Regions from separate parts of the Thalassobacillus sp. B23F22_16 genome, predicted to be linked through region 1. Evidence: riboswitches for the same ligand, from Rfam matches in the RefSeq annotation. Region 1 holds a riboswitch; each other region holds the start of a gene.
The links. A riboswitch is a leader RNA that binds a small molecule or an ion and turns the genes downstream of it on or off. The one in region 1 is predicted to bind S-adenosylmethionine.
Positions count from the first base shown of each region.

Region 2: linked by a shared signal. The riboswitch ahead of ACGTNI_RS04730 (homocysteine S-methyltransferase family protein) and the one ahead of ACGTNI_RS12545 (Na+/H+ antiporter NhaC family protein) in region 1 are both predicted to bind S-adenosylmethionine.
Region 3: linked by a shared signal. The riboswitch ahead of ACGTNI_RS01680 (methionine ABC transporter ATP-binding protein) and the one ahead of ACGTNI_RS12545 (Na+/H+ antiporter NhaC family protein) in region 1 are both predicted to bind S-adenosylmethionine.

Region 1 is NZ_JBIEKD010000015.1:7,282-13,137, reverse strand. It holds gene metA (homoserine O-acetyltransferase MetA) at 1-621, opposite strand, end outside; gene ACGTNI_RS12555 (STAS domain-containing protein) at 813-1,670, opposite strand; gene ACGTNI_RS12550 (glycoside hydrolase family 13 protein) at 1,955-3,622, shown strand; SAM riboswitch class I at 3,768-3,870, shown strand; gene ACGTNI_RS12545 (Na+/H+ antiporter NhaC family protein) at 3,966-5,297, shown strand.
Region 2 is NZ_JBIEKD010000003.1:171,468-177,323, reverse strand. It holds gene ACGTNI_RS04735 (dihydrolipoamide acetyltransferase family protein) at 1-802, shown strand, start outside; gene ACGTNI_RS04730 (homocysteine S-methyltransferase family protein) at 880-1,932, opposite strand; SAM riboswitch class I at 2,018-2,128, opposite strand; gene ACGTNI_RS04725 (BrxA/BrxB family bacilliredoxin) at 2,292-2,729, shown strand; gene ACGTNI_RS04720 (proline dehydrogenase family protein) at 2,989-3,906, shown strand; gene pruA (L-glutamate gamma-semialdehyde dehydrogenase) at 3,941-5,488, shown strand; gene ACGTNI_RS04710 (PucR family transcriptional regulator) at 5,684-5,856, shown strand, end outside.
Region 3 is NZ_JBIEKD010000001.1:341,166-347,021, reverse strand. It holds gene ACGTNI_RS01695 (YesL family protein) at 1-397, shown strand, start outside; gene ACGTNI_RS01690 (glycoside hydrolase family 32 protein) at 542-3,412, shown strand; gene ACGTNI_RS01685 (GatB/YqeY domain-containing protein) at 3,390-3,665, shown strand; SAM riboswitch class I at 4,021-4,125, shown strand; gene ACGTNI_RS01680 (methionine ABC transporter ATP-binding protein) at 4,237-5,277, shown strand; gene ACGTNI_RS01675 (methionine ABC transporter permease) at 5,237-5,856, shown strand, end outside.

The DNA of each region.
Region 1 (5,856 bases):
GTCATCGTGTGCCAGTATTTCTTCCTCAGGAACACTGGTATAACGAGAGTGAGGCACCACAAATTCATCATCACTGCCTCGGGCAAGCTTAATATTGTCCTGTAGTAAGCGATGTTTAAAAACTCCGGTCAACTTTTGAGGCAATTCATATTTACCAATACCATAATGGTGATAAAGTGCGGCTTGAGCCCCCCAGCATATATGCATGACGGAAGTGACATGGTCTTTTGTCCATTCCATAATTTCCGTAAGTTCTTCCCAGTATACCACTTCTTCGAACGGCAACTGTTCAATTGGCGCGCCGGTCACGATCATGCCGTCAAAACGCTGGTGTTTGATATCTTTGAAGCTTTTATAGAATTGCTGCAAGTGTGACTTGCTCACATTTTTCGACTCATAAGTAGCGGTATGTAAAAACTCGACATTTACTTGAAGTGGAGAGTTACTGAGCAACCGCAGCAATTGAGTCTCGGTCCGTTCTTTTTCTGGCATCAGGTTCAGGATCAGTATGTTCAAAGGACGGATCTCCTGGGTTTTCGCCCGTTCTTCGTCCATCGTAAAAATGTTCTCTTCTGAAAGAATTTCTCCTGCTGGTAAATCTTTGGGAATATTGATAGGCAAACCAAGTTCCTCCTTCGAAAAAAGAATAATATACTCATTATAGCGGCGTAATTTAACGAGAGCAATGGAGATGCAAGATAAATATCATTCTATTCAGAAGTTTTTGTAAGTGAAGGATTTTAGCTTATGAGCGATTTAAAAAGAAGCCCTGCAATAAGAGCTTCTACGGTTCAACTGTCTTTGGTATTCTGTTACTTTATGTGAGCATCTACCTCTACTCTTTTTATTCCGCAGTCTTCGAGCGCTTGGTGAAGACTTGCGAATGTCTTGATCCCTTTGAAGTTGATACCTAATGAAGTGATGGTTTGAGCTATTTTAGGACGGATTCCGCTGATTCGGGTGTCGATGCCAAGGAGGCTCAATGAATTGATGATTGTGAACAACTCATTACTTACCATAGTGTCTAATACTGGAACACCAGAAATATCAAATATCACTTCTTCGAGGCCAAGACGATTTGCTTCTGTCAGGGCGACTTCATTAATTAAAGCGGCCCGGCGGGTATCGATAGCCCCGACAAGCGGGATGACGGCAAGTCCTTCTGCGATCGGCACCATAGGAACTGACAGCTCTTCCAGGGCACTATGCGCGGTATCTGCTATCATCTGCTGGTGTTCTTCATGTACTCTGCCATATACGCGGGTTACGATATCGACGAGCCGGTCAATTTTCCTGGATATTTCAATGACTGTCCTTGGAGTGATATGTTCCTGATCTAATTCCTCCTGAAAAAATTGCCAGATGGTGGGTTGAAAGAAGGAGAGGACCCGAAGAGCCTCCGTCAGGGATACATGATAGTCGATCGTTCGTTTAGCAGCTACTTCTGCCCACTCATAAACCTTTTGCTGCACTTCTTTTTCATCTTTATATAAAACTTCTCCGAAGGATTTGAATAAATCCGCTCGAATTTTATAATATTCCGCTTCGGGCATACCGGTTTCAGCGAAATTTTCCGGATATACCTTCATTACTTCTTCATTAAAGGTTTCTGTCAATTCATAACGATGATCTACTATTTTTTCTCCGATATATCTGAATTCCTTCTCCATCAAATTACTCCTTTAAGTTTGACTTATAGTTGAAGAAGACGCTAACAATCAATCCTTTATATAATACCAAATAATTGGAGATATACAAGTAAAGGATAAACAGCACAGCAAATGGATGTAATCGATTTCAATTACTGCTTGACAATAGATAAAAGCAATTATACGATAAATGAAGAGAAACTAGTAGAGGTCGTTGTTTGACCTTGTTATTTTTTTGTCTATTTGTGCAATCGATTGCACATTAACGATATAATTTAACGACAACAGGTTAGGAGCAGTCTATTATGAGCAGAAAATGGTGGAAAGAAGCAGTAGCATATCAAGTATATCCGCGAAGTTTTATGGATTCAAATGGAGATGGCATCGGCGACATACAGGGTGTTATTTCCAAGCTGGATTATCTGATGGATCTTGGAATAGATGTGATTTGGATTTGTCCGATTTACAGCTCGCCGAATGATGATAATGGTTATGATATCAGTGATTATAAAGGTATCATGGAGGAGTTTGGAACAATGGCTGATTTCGATCAGCTGTTGAGAGAGGTTCATAAGCGTGGTATGCGACTGATCATGGATCTTGTCATCAACCATACTTCTGATGAGCATCCGTGGTTTATCGAATCCCGCTCTTCCAAAGACAATCCATTTCGGGACTATTATATTTGGCATCCTGGAAAAGACGGCAAGGAGCCGAACAACTGGGAATCAATTTTTGGCGGGTCAGCATGGGAGTTTGATGCGAAGACCAAGGAGTATTACATGCATGTGTTTTCCCGGAAGCAACCCGATTTGAATTGGGAGAATCCGGAAGTGCGTGAAAATCTTTATGAAATGGTCAATTGGTGGCTCGATAAAGGGATTGACGGATTCCGAATCGATGCGATTTCCCATATTAAAAAGATCCCGGGCTTCCCAGATCTCCCTAACCCGGAAAACAAGAAGTTTGTCCCTTCCTTCGAAGGTCATATGAACCGTGAAGGCATTCAGATTTTTCTGGAAGAATTGAAAGAAAAGACATTTGACAATTACGACATTATGACTGTTGGTGAAGCTAACGGTGTTAAAGTCGAGCAAGCCGATAAATGGGTCGGGGAGGAAAACGGCAAGTTCAATATGATCTTCCAATTCGAGCATCTTGACCTCTGGGGTAAAAATACCGATGGCGGACTTGATATCCACTCCTTGAAAGAAATTTTAACCAAATGGCAGAAGGGGCTGGAAGGCAGGGGGTGGAATGCTTTATTCCTGGAAAACCATGACCAGCCGAGATCTGTTTCGACCTGGGGAAATGATAAGGAATTTCTGGATAAGTCGGCAAAATGTCTGGCGACCATGTACTTTTTGATGCAGGGAACGCCGTTCATTTACCAGGGGCAGGAGATCGGGATGACCAATACTAAGTTTGATTCCATCGAGGACTATAATGATGTAGCCATTAAAAATATGTACTTCAACGAATTAGAAGAGGGGAAATCTCACGAAGAGATCATGGAGGTCATTTGGAAAAACGGCCGCGACAATTCAAGGACGCCGATGCAATGGAACGATACCAGGAATGCCGGTTTTACAACTGGGACGCCGTGGTTGAAGCTTAATCCGAATTATGCAGAAATCAATGTACAAAAAGGGATAGAGGATCCAAACTCCATTTACCATTACTACAAACAGCTGATTGATTTGAGAAAAGGGAGTGACGTTCTTATCTATGGCAGCTATGACCTTGTATTAGAAGACCACGATAGTATTTATGCTTATACTCGCGCGTTGGAGGATGAGGTTGTATTGGTTGTCACGAATCTTTTTGAAGAAGATGCTGATTTTGAGCTGCCGGCAAACTTACAGAATAAAGAGGCAGAGCTTTTGCTCAGCAACTATGAGATTGATTCAGAGGAAAATTTAAAATCTGTTAAATTCAAGCCTTATGAGGCTCGAGTTTATAAATTTAAATAATAACAAGAAATGCACCTGTCAACGATCGATTGGTGCATTTCTTTAATTGGCGATGGGGAGGATGGAAAAATCAAGTTATTGCATCTAGCTTCTTTCTATTGTAAAGTGTGAAAATAGTGCATGAGCAAACCATAATTAAATCGAGATCTTATCAAGAGAAGCAGAGGGACTGGTCCGATGAAGCTTCAGCAACCTCCTGGATAGGAAGGTGCTAATTCCAGCAAGTCATGGTACTTGGCAGATAAGCAGGAAAATAACCAGTAACTTCTTGCGTCTGCAAGAAGTTTTTTTCATGGTCAAAATTACAACAGGAATGGGCATAATAAAAGTGGAGGTTTTTTATATGCAAAGTGAAAAAATAACAGGGAATCCGTTCGCGCTGATTCCGTTTGGTATGTTCATTTTATTATTTATCGGATCTGGTCTTATTACAGGTGATTTCTATCAGATGCCGGTCATTGTGGCGGTGTTCGTTGCTATATTTGCCGCCTTGTTTATGAACCGCAAAGAAACATTCCAAACGAAAGTAATGCAGCTTGCGGAAGGGGGCGGGCATCCGAACATCATTCTGATGGTCATCATCTTCTTATTAGCAGGCGCGTTTGCTTCTGTAGCGGAAGGAATGGGAGCGGTTGACTCGACGGTGAATTTGGGTCTTACCATACTTCCGCAAAGCCTGCTTGTCGTTGGGTTGTTCGTGATTGGCTGTTTCATTTCAATTTCCATGGGGACTTCGGTTGGGACAATTGTGGCGCTGGCTCCAATTGGACTGGGAGTTGCTGAACAGACAGGTGTCCCGGTGGCGTTAGTAATGGGTGCTATAATCAGCGGTGCGATGTTCGGGGACAACCTGTCGATCATTTCTGATACGACAATTGCTGCTGTTCGGACACAAGGGACAAAAATGAAAGACAAGTTTAAAGCGAACTTTTTTATTGTTTTACCCGCTGCCGTAATAACTGCTGTCATTTTCGGTGTGTTAAGTGCCGATGCAGCAGGTTCTATTGAGGAAAGCCACCCATTCAACTTCGTCAAAGTACTGCCATACCTTGGAGTACTTGGATTTGCTATCGCTGGTGTCAATGTGATTTTTGTGTTGATTGGCGGTATCATTTTTGCTGGAGTTGTCGGCCTGGCACTTGGAGAATTTTCCATAATGGACTTTGTGACGTTGATCAGTGAAGGTTTTACTGGTATGCAGGAACTGACGATGCTCGTCATCTTGCTTGGCGGATTGGTTGAACTGATTCGGAGAAATGGCGGTATTGAATTTTTGCTGGAAAGGATCACGAATCGAATCCATAGCAATAAAGGTGGGGAATCAGGGATTGCTGGTCTGGTCTCAGCAGTGAATCTCGCGACAGCGAATAATACGATTTCCATTATTACGGCCGGGCCGCTTGCCAAACAAATTTCTGAACGGTTTGCTATTGATAACCGGAGGTCGGCAAGCCTGCTTGATATCTTTTCAAGCGCGGTACAGGGCTTAATTCCTTATGGAGCTCAAATCCTTGCAGCTGCCGGGGTAGCAAAGATTTCACCGGTGGAAATCGTCCCTTACAGTTTTTATCCGATACTGCTTGCTTTGTCTGGCCTACTGGCCATTGTTTTCCGATTTCCGAAGTTTACCAGGACACCAACTGAAAAAAGGGAAGAAGTAGAGATCAGAACATAAGGTTCCGCGGAGAGCGGAACCTTTTTTTAATAAAACACTACCTACGTGTAAGCCAGGTTTTCTAAGGAAATTGGATAATATTGAAAACTTTTGGCTATGTCATTCGTACATATAGAAAGGTGGAAAACCAACAGCAAATGAAAAGAATATACAGTAACGTGGGAATAATGAGGATGCTGATATGGACAGAGAAGTGATGGTCGTTCTAATTAGCTTACCTATTGTCTCATAACAAGACTTCAATTCTCTCTTTTTTTAAAAACTGTCTCTCTTTCGGAAAAATTTGTCTCTCTTATTTTCAAAAATGTCTAATATAATTGGTGCGGTTTCACTCATATAACATGACATGGCTCAATTATCATGGTTTTGTCTCTTATATTTACAAATCCTGCAATGGCCAAAAGAGGAAGCGCATTTTCCCGATGACCTAAAGGAGTAGCAGTTTTATCAAACCACCGAGCAGCAAAAGTATAGAACCGGCTAAGAGGGCTATTTTGGTAGGACGGTTTGCTTTATGAAAGATACGTGGGAACATTTTCAACACCTCACTTATTCGTTT
Region 2 (5,856 bases), on a different contig from region 1:
AGATAAACAGCCGCAGGAATCAGTACAGGAAGCAGCACCACAAACATCTCAGCCATCTCCATCCCACTCTGCGCCAGCTCCAATAAATGTGAAAACAGAAGTTGGGGATAAAGAGATTCCAGTTACTGGTGTAAGAAAAGCAATTGCTCAGAATATGGTCAAATCGAAGACGGAAATACCTCATGCCTGGATGATGGTCGAAGTGGACGTTACCGGTTTAGTAGAGTACCGGAATTCGATGAAAGATAAGTTCAAAGCAGAAGAAGGGTACAGTCTGACGTTCTTTGCTTTTTTTGTCAAAGCAGTAGCCCAGGCATTAAAAGAATACCCGCAATTGAACAGCACGTGGGCTGGTGATAAAATTATCCAGCGTAAAGCCATTAATTTAAATATTGCAGTTGCAAAAGAAGATCAATTGTTCGTACCAGTCATTAAGGATGCTGATGACAAGAGCATCAAGGGGATTGCGAAAGACATTACTGACCTTGCTATGAAAGCAAGAAATGGTAAGTTGACTTCTGCAGATATGGAAGGAGGCACCTTTACGGTCAATAATACCGGATCTTTTGGCTCTGTGCAGTCCATGGGTGTCATCAACCACCCACAGGCAGCAATCTTACAGGTGGAATCCATTGTGAAAAAGCCTGTTATCAAAGATGGGATGTTCGCTGCAAGAGATATGGTGAATCTATGTTTATCATTAGATCATCGTGTGCTTGATGGCTTGGTTGCCGGTAATTTCCTTGCGCGTGTTAAAGATATACTGGAAAAGGTAACGAAAGATAATACACCAATTTATTAATAAGAAAAACTCCCGTGTACCTAAGATGGTTACGGGAGTTTTTTATTATATCTAACCAATTTTGAAAAGGTCTCTCTCTATGCTTTTGTCTTATAGGAAGTGATATGAGATTGCAGGGTTTTATCTGTTCCAAACATAAAATGCTTTTCCATATTTGGGGAATAAGTGGAATTGACGGCCACTCTCCCTACAGTTTCTGCGACTTCACGCAGCATACTTGGAGATGCCCCGCAGCATAACCCTAAGTAATTGACTCCAATATCATGGGCTTCCTTTGCCCAGGCAGCAAGTTCATACCGGTTGCAATAAAGCGGGTCCAGCGATGTTGGAAAGGTAGTCTCGGTCGGCAGGGTACAAGAGCATCCCCCATCGGGTAAATTGAAAAAGGTAGGGTGTTCTTCCGTTGTTCTATATGGTATGGGTAGTGCACCTACATAACCCTCAACATTTGCACGAATTTTTTCCATAAAAGGCTGCATCGTAGCTGGTCCACGGAAACAATTCATTCCTACTACCAAAGCTCCATGTTTCTTCAATAACTGACAGCCTTCCTCTACGGTATATCCATCCCGTAATACATTCTCCCCCATTAATCCAAACGTAATGACAGCAGGGAGGCCTTGTCTTTTTATTTCTTCTAAAGCAATCTTTGCTTCCTCGTAATAATAGAAGGTTTCACCATTGACAAAGTCTACCCCTTCTTCTTTGCACCAGCGAACCATTTCAGCAAAAATAGCACGCACGTCTTCTTTTGAAGAAGGGTCGTCGGGATTGAAAAGATTAGTATTTGAAATGTTACCAGCCACTAATGCTTCTTCTTCCGGATGTTCTTTTGCTACTTCTTTGGCCAGCCTAATAGCCTGGCGGTTCAATGGCTCTAATAAATCTTCCTTGCCGATAATCCGCATTTTTTCCCGGTGGGCATTGTAAGTGAATGCTAAAACGACGTCCGAACCTGCCAGCATATAATCGCGATAAGTCTGTTTAAGGGCTTGTGGATTATCCAAGGCGACTTCCGGAACGAATGAACCAGCTTGAAGGTATCCGCGACGCTCTAATTCAAATAGGTATCCTTCCCCGCAAATAACCGGCCCTTCCTGCAATCGTTGTTCTAAACTTCTTTTTGTCATCCAATCATCCTCTCAGGTGTATTTTCTTCTTTTACAAAAAACTTCCCTCTTTTGATAAGAAGAGGGAAGTTATGTATCCAGTCCTCTCTTATCTTTCAGAAAATGGTTTCTGTAGGAATTAGCACCTTTTCAAGCAGCTGCCTGAATGGTTGCCGGGCATCATCGGGCCTAGTCCCTCCGCCACTCTTGATAAGAGTTGCTATGCAATTGTCCTGTATTATAAGTGGGTGTAATCAGAAATGTCAACTGTATTTTCAGAGAATTTTGTATAGAAAGCAATTAGCAATTACTGATTGATTGAAAGCAACTGGAAATATTGATACTATTATCTAAGAAGATAATCTTGTTATAAAGGGGATATACGCATGGATTTCAATATTTATATGAACGATGTCGTCAACCAGGCTCGTAACGAAATCACCCAGGCTGGCTATAAAGAACTTACTACACCAGACGAAGTGGATGAAGCATTGAATCAAAAAGGAACTACATTGGTGATGATTAACTCTGTATGCGGGTGTGCAGGTGGTGTAGCACGTCCTGCAGCAGCACATTCTATCCATTATGATAAACGGCCAGACCACCTGGTCACCGTATTTGCAGGGCAGGACAAAGAAGCGACGGAACGTGCTCGCCAGCACTTCGTCGGCTACCCGCCTTCTTCACCTTCTTTTGCTTTTTTGAAGGACGGAGAAATCGTTACAATGGTCGAGCGTCATGATATCGAAGGATTTGAACCAATGGAAGTCATTGGAAAGCTCCAAAACATATTTGAAGAGCATTGTGAAGAAATATAAGATTTAAAGTGAAAAAATCCGGTTCAAGGTTAGTGCCTTGTAACCGGATTTTTTTGCGTTGAGAAGGACATTTCCATATATCTCAGTTGTGATTGTGTTTAAACCACAAAACCGAAGGGAGATGTTTGTGAGTGGCACACCTTGTCTAAAAGCCGTCATAATCGTTACAATTTTCTTAAGAGATAAATAATTAGGTTAGGGTTACAAGGAATAGGGAAACATCTTCTTTACGTAAGTGAAGCGAAGGGATGTGATGGTAGTGGAAGCCATTAGTAAGAACTTTTTCTTGTTTTTATCGAATAACCGGCTGCTGGATAAATTAGCGAAAAAGTGGGGGCCAAAATTCGGAGCTGATAAAATAGTCGGCGGAGAAACCTTTGACCAGGCCGTACCCTTGATTAAGCAATTGAATCAGCAAGGTCTTCAAGTGACCGTTGACCATTTAGGAGAATTTGTAAATTCCGAAGCAGAATCGAGAAAGCGTTCACAAGAATGTATAGAAACCATTCGTACGATCGCTGAACATCAGTTAGGTTCTGAAGTTTCGTTAAAACTTACCTCCCTTGGACTCGACATCAATGAAGAACTTGTTATCGAAAACATGGAGCAAATCCTTGATACAGCCGAGAAGCACGGGGTAGTTGTCACCATAGATATGGAAGACTCATCGCGATGCGAACGTACCCTGGATATTTATAAACGATTAAAAACAACCTATCACAACCTTGGTACAGTCATTCAATCTTATTTGTACCGCTCTGATTGTGATATAGATGATCTCGATGAATATGATCCTTATTTGAGATTAGTAAAAGGGGCATATAAAGAATCTGGAAAAGTTGCTTTTCCGGATAAAGAAAAGGTAGATGCCAATTTGAAGCATCTGATTAAGAAAAATTTATTGAATGGCAATTATACAGCTATCGCCAGCCATGATGATCAAATCATCAATTACACGAAAGAGCTGGCAGCAGAACATCAGATACCAACCGATCAATTTGAATTCCAAATGTTATATGGGATGAGGAATCAGACACAACTTGACCTTGCTAAGGAGGGCTATACCGTACGAGTATACTTGCCTTATGGAGATGATTGGTATGGTTATTTTATGAGAAGGATGGCTGAACGACCAGCGAATATCGCCTTTGCTATTAAAGGTGTTTTCAGTAAATAAATGATAAATAAATTTCTTGAAAGGGGTTTTATAAATGGTAACAGCTTATCGTCATGAACCATTCACAGATTTTACGATTGAGGAGAATAAGCAGGCATTTGAAGCTGCATTGAAACAAGTGAAAGATGAACTAGGGAAAGACTATGACCTTGTGGTGAATGGAGAGCGTATTCACACGGAAGAAAAAATTGTTTCTACGAACCCTGCTGATACAAAGCAGGTGGTAGGAAATGTTTCAAAAGCCAATCAGGAGACTGCTGAGAAAGCAATTCAATCAGCAGCAGAAGCATTCAAGAGCTGGAAAAAGTGGGATGCTGCATCCAGGGCTGAGATTCTATTCCGTGCTGCTAACATCGTGCGCAAGCGTAAGCATGAATTTTCTGCTTACCTTGTCTATGAAGTAGGTAAACCATGGAAGGAAGCCGATGCGGATACGGCAGAAGCGATTGATTTCCTCGAATATTACGGTCGTCAAATGCTGGAACTAAAAGATGGAAAGCCTGTCAATAGTCGTGATGGGGAGCATAACCGTTATGTTTATACGCCGATTGGTGTAAGTGTAGTTATTCCGCCATGGAACTTAGCTTTTGCAATTATGGCTGGTACTACAATCGCCCCTATTGTTACAGGTAATACGGTGGTAATGAAGCCTGCCAGTAACAGTCCTGTTATTGCTGCGAAATTTGTAGAGGTGCTGGAAGAAGCGGGACTTCCTAAAGGGGTATTGAACTTTGTTCCTGGAAGTGGCGGGGAAGTCGGTGATTACCTTGTCGATCATCCTAAAACAGCATTAATATCCTTCACAGGTTCCCGGGAAGTTGGTACTCGTATTTTTAAACGCGCAGCTGAAATACAGCCTGGCCAGCAGCATTTAAAGCAAGTGATTGCTGAAATGGGCGGTAAAGATACAGTGGTCGTCGATAACGAAGCAAACCTTGATATAGCAGTAGAAGCTATTATCGTTTCAGCATTCGGGTTTTCTGGTCAAAAATGTTCTTCCGGCTCGCGCGCCGTCGTCCATGAGGATGTCTATGATGAAGTATTAGAACGCGTGAAAAAGCGGACAGAAGAACTAACCGTCGGTAATGCTTCAGAAGAAAATGTGTATATGGGACCAGTTGTCGACCAGGGAGCATTTGACAAAATCATGGGATATATCGAAGTTGGAAAAGAAGAAGGCCGATTGGTAACTGGCGGTAAAGGAGATGATTCTACCGGTTATTTCATCGAACCAACCGTATTCGCAGACCTTGATCCAAACTCCCGTATGCAACAGGAAGAGATCTTCGGACCAGTCGTCTGCTTCACGAAAGCGAAAGACTTCGATGAAGCGATTGATATTGCTAATAATACAGAATACGGCTTGACCGGTGCTGTGATATCAAATAATCGCGCTCATCTTGATCAGGCTGCAACAGATTTCCATGTCGGTAACCTGTATTTCAATCGTAATTGCACTGGAGCTATCGTCGGGTATCAGCCATTCGGAGGTTTCAATATGTCCGGTACCGACTCCAAAGCAGGAGGGCCAGATTACTTGGCCCTGCATATGAATCCAAAAACTATTTCAGAAAAATATTAAGTATCAAGAAAAGCAGCACTCCCAGGGAGGGGGTGCTGCTTTTTTCTTGGAAAAATCGAATCAGAATTTGAAAAGTCGTCTAAAGATCATGATTTTCAAATGGTTCTTCTTTCGGTTTTCGCTTGAAGTTCGATATAATTAGCAGTAACTAAATTTTACGTACCCCGCAGCCCTCCAAAAAATGGAGGATCCTGGGTGGCATGGAGGAGGGTAGAGCAGGCTATGGATATAACAGATATGATTTATCGTACAGATGATATTCATAGAGTGACCGAACTGATCAGCTCAAAATTGAATAAGCCAGTCATTGTTGAGAATAAAAACTTTGAGCTGGTATCTTATAGTGCGTCCATGGATGAGTTTGATCA
Region 3 (5,856 bases), on a different contig from region 1:
ACGTACATTCACCGCCGCAAACGCCATTTTTATTCCTGCGCTCCTTATTTTCGTTGTCTTGATGCTGAATACCTATGCCAGTCTCCATTTTGATGGCGTGTGGTTTTATGTATTTGTAAGCAGTACGTTGTTCCTGTCCGGAGGGGCAGCATTTATCCTGCTGTTATCCCTGCTTCCTCTCAGTCAAGGGGAGAAAGCGATCGCAGCTGTCAAACGGGCCTTACACTTATTGATGTACTATCCTGGCCGTGTCGTAATGATGGTGATCGGAATGGTACTCCTTGGTCTATGCATCAGACTGGTACCAGGTATCTTACCTTTGTATTCGATTAACATCGTACTTGGTCTGGTTATCTATTTATTTTCCTTTTATAAAAACTCACCGAAACCCGCCTGATTGCGTTTATATTCAGGCGGATTTCCCCCTTTCTTCAGCATCAGCTTTTGCCACGACAACCGAGTATTTTTAACCCATTTTTATTTTTTTACACCATACGTAATCGATTAAATGAAAGAGCCATATTCAAAAGGAGGAACACTATTGAATGCTAAAGTAGCTAAAAGTATCTCTGTGTTAATCATTTGTACGCTTGTGTTGGCTTTATTCCCTCCGACTCTCCTTAAAGCGAAGACAAATCAGGAGTCATCAGCTGATAATCCGTCAGAAACTTACCGGTCTCAATTTCATTATTCTCCCTCAGAAAATTGGATGAACGATCCCAATGGACTGGTTTACTATGATGGGGAATATCATTTGTTTTATCAGCATAATCCTACCGGTAACCAATGGGGCCCGATGTATTGGGGACATGCTGTAAGTGAAGATTTAATAAACTGGGAAGAACACCCTATCGCGCTCTACCCTGATGAAAATGGTTTTATTTGGTCGGGGAGTGTTGTAGTGGATAAGGGCAATACAGCTGGGTTTCAATCAGGTGATGAAGCCCCCATGGTTGCTATGTTCACCCATGAAAAGGGAGGACATCAGACACAGAGTCTCGCTTACAGTAATGATAAAGGGCGGACTTGGAATAAATACGAAGGTAACCCTGTGATTGAAATGCCGGAAAATACAGACGTATTCCGAGATCCAAAGGTCTTTTGGCATGAAGAGACTGAAAAATGGGTCATGATAATATCAGCAGGTCAAAGTGTAGAAATCTATCGATCGGCTGATTTGAAAGAATGGGAACATACGGGTTCCTTCCCGCGTCCGGAAGATGCAGGAAGCGGGGTATGGGAAGTTCCTGATTTAGTAGAATTACCTGTCGATGGCGACGAAACCAATAAAAGGTGGGCATTGCTGGTAAGCGTCAGTGAAGGAGCAGCTGCAGGGGGCTCTGGGATGGAGTATTTTGTCGGTGACTTTAACGGAAAAACATTTACCAAGACCCAGGAAGCTACCCCGGTTGATTATGGGGCAGATATGTATGCAGGAATCACATGGAGTAACATCCCTGAAGCGGATGGACGCAATATTATGCTTGGCTGGATGAATAACTGGCAATATGCACAGGATATCCCAACCGAAGGCTTCCGTGGTGCTATGTCTCTACCTCGGGAACTAGGCCTTTCATCTGGAAGCGATGGATCACTCTCTCTGACACAGAAGCCTGTTTCTGAGTTTGATAGCTTGAGAGGAGAGAGCACAGAGTGGACAGATGAATTGATCGATGGAAATGGCAAGCAGCTCCTATCTGAGACAGAAGATTTAATAGAAATTGAAGCTGAGTTTGATATGAAGGAAACTTCAGCAGAAGAATTCGGTTTCCAGTGGAAGAATAGCAATGAACAATCAATGGCAGTTTCCTTCAATACCCAAACTCAACAATTGAATGTAGACCGGTCAGAAGCAGGGGAATCCAGCTTTTCGGATGATTTTGCCAAGAAACACGAAGCACCCATGCAGATAGAGGATGGGAAAGTAAACCTACGTATGATTGTTGACCGGGCATCCATTGAGGTGTTCGGAAATGATGGAAAAACCGTGCTGACGGATCAGGTATTCAGAGACGAATCTCCATCTTCCTTAGAACTTTACACAGTCAATGGAGATGTTCAAGTAAACACAATTAAAATTACAAAATTAAACAAAGCCGACATCCGGGTGAAAGAAGATACGATACCGAAAGATGTCCCATCTACTTTGGAAAATGGAAACTTTGAAACGGGGGATTTGAGTGGCTGGAAACAGCAAGGAAATGCGTTTGCAGGTGCTGTGTCCGATGCCGAAAATTACTGGGACACTCATCCGTTTCAGCAGGAGGGGAAGTACCATGTATGGGGATTTGCTGGAGAGTCCAGCGACCCTGATTTCCGGACAGGGACGTTACAGTCAGACTATTTTAAGCTCGCGGGAAATGGGAAAATTGAATTTTTGATAGGTGGCGGGCAGGATATCGAGAAGTTATATGTTGCTCTTGTCCGGGCAGAGGATGGCAAAGAGCTGTTTAAAGCCACAGGAGCCAATGAGGAAAAATACCGACGTGTGTCCTGGGATGCCAGTAAATTTGTGGGGGAAACCCTTTATCTGAAGGTAGTTGATTACCATACGGATGGTTTTGGTCACATTAATGTAGATGATTTTCAAGTCTATCATGAGGGGGAAATGCTTGGAGACACGATTGAAAATGGCAATTTTGAAACAGGCGACCTGACAGGCTGGACGATTGAAGAAGGAGACGCATTCAGCGCTGAGGATGTCACTTCCGATACAGATTGGGGATGGGGAGGTCCATTCAATCATCAAGGCGATTATCATTTATGGGGAGCTAAAGATGGAGGAGATGAACAGACGGGTGTGCTTAAGTCGTCTCCGTTCATCCTCTCAGGAACAGGGAAGATTTCCTTTCTGATAGGAGGAGGAAATGACATTGATAATTTATATGTCGCCCTTGTCCGAGCCTCGGACGGAAAGGAATTGCTGAAAGCGACCAATACGGAATGGAACGATGACGAAAGCTATACACCGGTCTCCTGGGATGCTTCCGATTACCTCGGAGAAGAACTGTATATCAAAGTAGTAGATAAAGCAACCGGTGGCTGGGGCCATATTAATGTAGATGATTTTCAGGTGAAACAAACCGGTCTGCTGGCCCATTGGCCATTGAATGAAGCAGAAGGAAGCGAAGCGAAAGATGAAGTTACAGGTAAGATGGATCCTGTCTCGTATGTATTCAATGATGCAAAATACAAGCCTTCCACGGACCCGTTATGGCGGGAAGGGTTAGTTGGAAACGCGCTGTTGTTTGATGGTTATTCAACCTGGATTACCCGTGATGCTGAAAGCATGATCCAGCCTGAAGATGCCCTTACGATTGAGGGATGGGTAGCCCCAAGGTCGTACGAATGGGGAGATCTGGGACAGGTCTCTGCGATTGTGAATCAGCATGATAAAACAAAAAATGAATAATGAAGATTGGAAGGAAACACTATCAGAAATAAAAGCAGTGATGGTCGAGTTTTTAGAAGGTAAACTGAATCAGGAATCCTATCAGTTGACCGATGACCAGTTACGTTTTCTGGCTGAATATGCAATCGAGCAAACGGGCGTAGAAAAAGCGAATGATATAGGGAAAGTCCAGGGTTATGTTATGAAAAGAGTAAATAATCATGTAACTGGGGAAGAGGTACGAGAAATTGTGAGAGAGCTATTGGAGCAATAAATAGTTGGTTGAATAAGCCGCAGTGTGTTGTCTCACACCACCTGCGGCTTCCTCATGGCTAAAACTAGCTCTCATTGTATTTAAGTATCTATTCCCTAGTGAGTTAATGGATTACTACAATGGGGCCAGGCAGGGATAGAGCTTTTCAAATACTAACAAAAGGCAGCTACTAATATGGTAGATATATTCACTGATATCATGATCAAATTACCACTGGAACGCGTAGCAGCCTATGCAGGAAACCTCGATTATGCTCCGATTAATGGTGTGAAGCGTTAGAAGTATAGAAAATTTGATTTACAACTTAAATGGTTTACTGTAAAGTGTTAAAGGGTGAAGGTTTTAAAAATTTCAATTCTTATGAAAAGTGACCGAGGGATAAGCATGTTGACGTCACAGCGGCCTTCCCGTTGGAGTGGACGCTAATTCCTGCACAATCTTAGATTCTGCAAGATAAGAGTTTGGCAATTCATAGCGAAGCTCTTTCCTAATAGGAAAGAGTTTTTAATTTAAGGTTCTTTGATTAAAAAGACGATGATGAGCACATTAATCCTAAAAAGGGGGGCACTAGATGATTTCGATTGAGCAGCTGTGTAAAGTCTATCAAACGAAAGACCGCAAGATTATCGGCGTCGATAACGTAACGATGACGGTCGAAAAGGGAGAGATTTTCGGAATCGTCGGTTATAGCGGGGCAGGGAAAAGTACATTGCTTCGCTGCATAAATATTTTGGAAAGGCCGACAAGCGGGAAAGTGACGTTAGACGGAATCGACCTGCTATCCCTTTCTCCAAAGGAATTAAGGACCGCTCGGCAGTCGATCGGTATGATTTTTCAAGGATTTCACTTAGCGATATCAAAAACTGTATTAGAAAATGTCTCGTTTGCCTTGAAAGCCTCAAAAGTGGCAAGGGCTGAAAGAAAAAGGCGTGCTTTGGAGCTTCTTGATCTTGTAGGACTCTCCGATAAAGCCAATCAATACCCTGCCCAATTAAGCGGGGGGCAAAAACAGCGGGTCAGCATCGCTCGCGCACTGGCAAACAATCCAAAGGTGCTTTTATGTGACGAAGCTACTTCTGCTCTCGATCCGAACACCACGCAGTCCATTCTTAAGCTACTGAGGAAAATCAACCGCGAACTCGGTTTAACGATTGTATTGATTACTCATGAAATGGAAGTTGTCAAAGAAATCTGCAATCGTTGTGCGGTGATGGAAGAAGGTCGGATTGTGGAAGAAGGCGAAACATATGATATGTTCGCGCGTCCGCAAAATGCATTAACGAAGCGTTTCATTCAAACAGTGCTTGACTTCAACCTTCCAAAAGAGCTGCTGGAACGCAGTAAAGGGACGATCGTCCATATGAAATTCACGGGTGAGATAGCAGGGGAGTCAGTCGTATCTGACCTTTTGCAAAACTATGAAGTTCGCGGCAATATTCTTCACGGAAAAGTCGACTATATCCAAAATAAAGCGTTAGGAACTTTCGTCATAGAATTAACAGGTGAAGACAAAGAAGTACAACAGGCCATAGAGAGTGTAAATGAGAAAGTAGAAGTGGAGGTGCTGCCGCATGATAGATCAATTCATCACTCTGCTGCCGGAGCTGAATAAATCGTTTCTAGAAACGTTAGTTATGGTTGGTATTGGTCTCATTGTGGCCTTAATCGCCGGCTTACCGTTAGGGCTTTTGCTTTTTGTTACAGACCGTGATTTATTTCTTGAGAATAAATGGGTGAAAAGCGTGACAGGAGTTATTGTGAACTTGGTAAGATCCGTACCATTCATCATTTTACTTGTCTTTTTATTTCCTTTTACTAATTTCCTGGTAGGTTCAACGACGGGACCTGTAGCCGCATCGGTCGCCTTATCAGTGGCTGCTATTCCTTTTTATGCCCGAATTGTCGAAGCATCTGCCAGGGATATCGACCGCGGGGTTATCGAAGCGGCGATTGCCTGTGGAGCTTCGCCCTGGTTGATAATTAAAGATATTATTTTTCCAGAGATTAAGTCTGGTTTGATAAGTGGGCTGACAATTACCGCTATAAGTTTAATCGGCTATTCTGCGATGGCAGGAGCGATTGGCGGAGGAGGCATCGGTGACTTAGCGATCCGTTACGGCTATTACCGTTATGACAATTTTGTTATGTTTACGACGGTCATTTTATTAATTGTTCTAGTTCAAGTCATTCA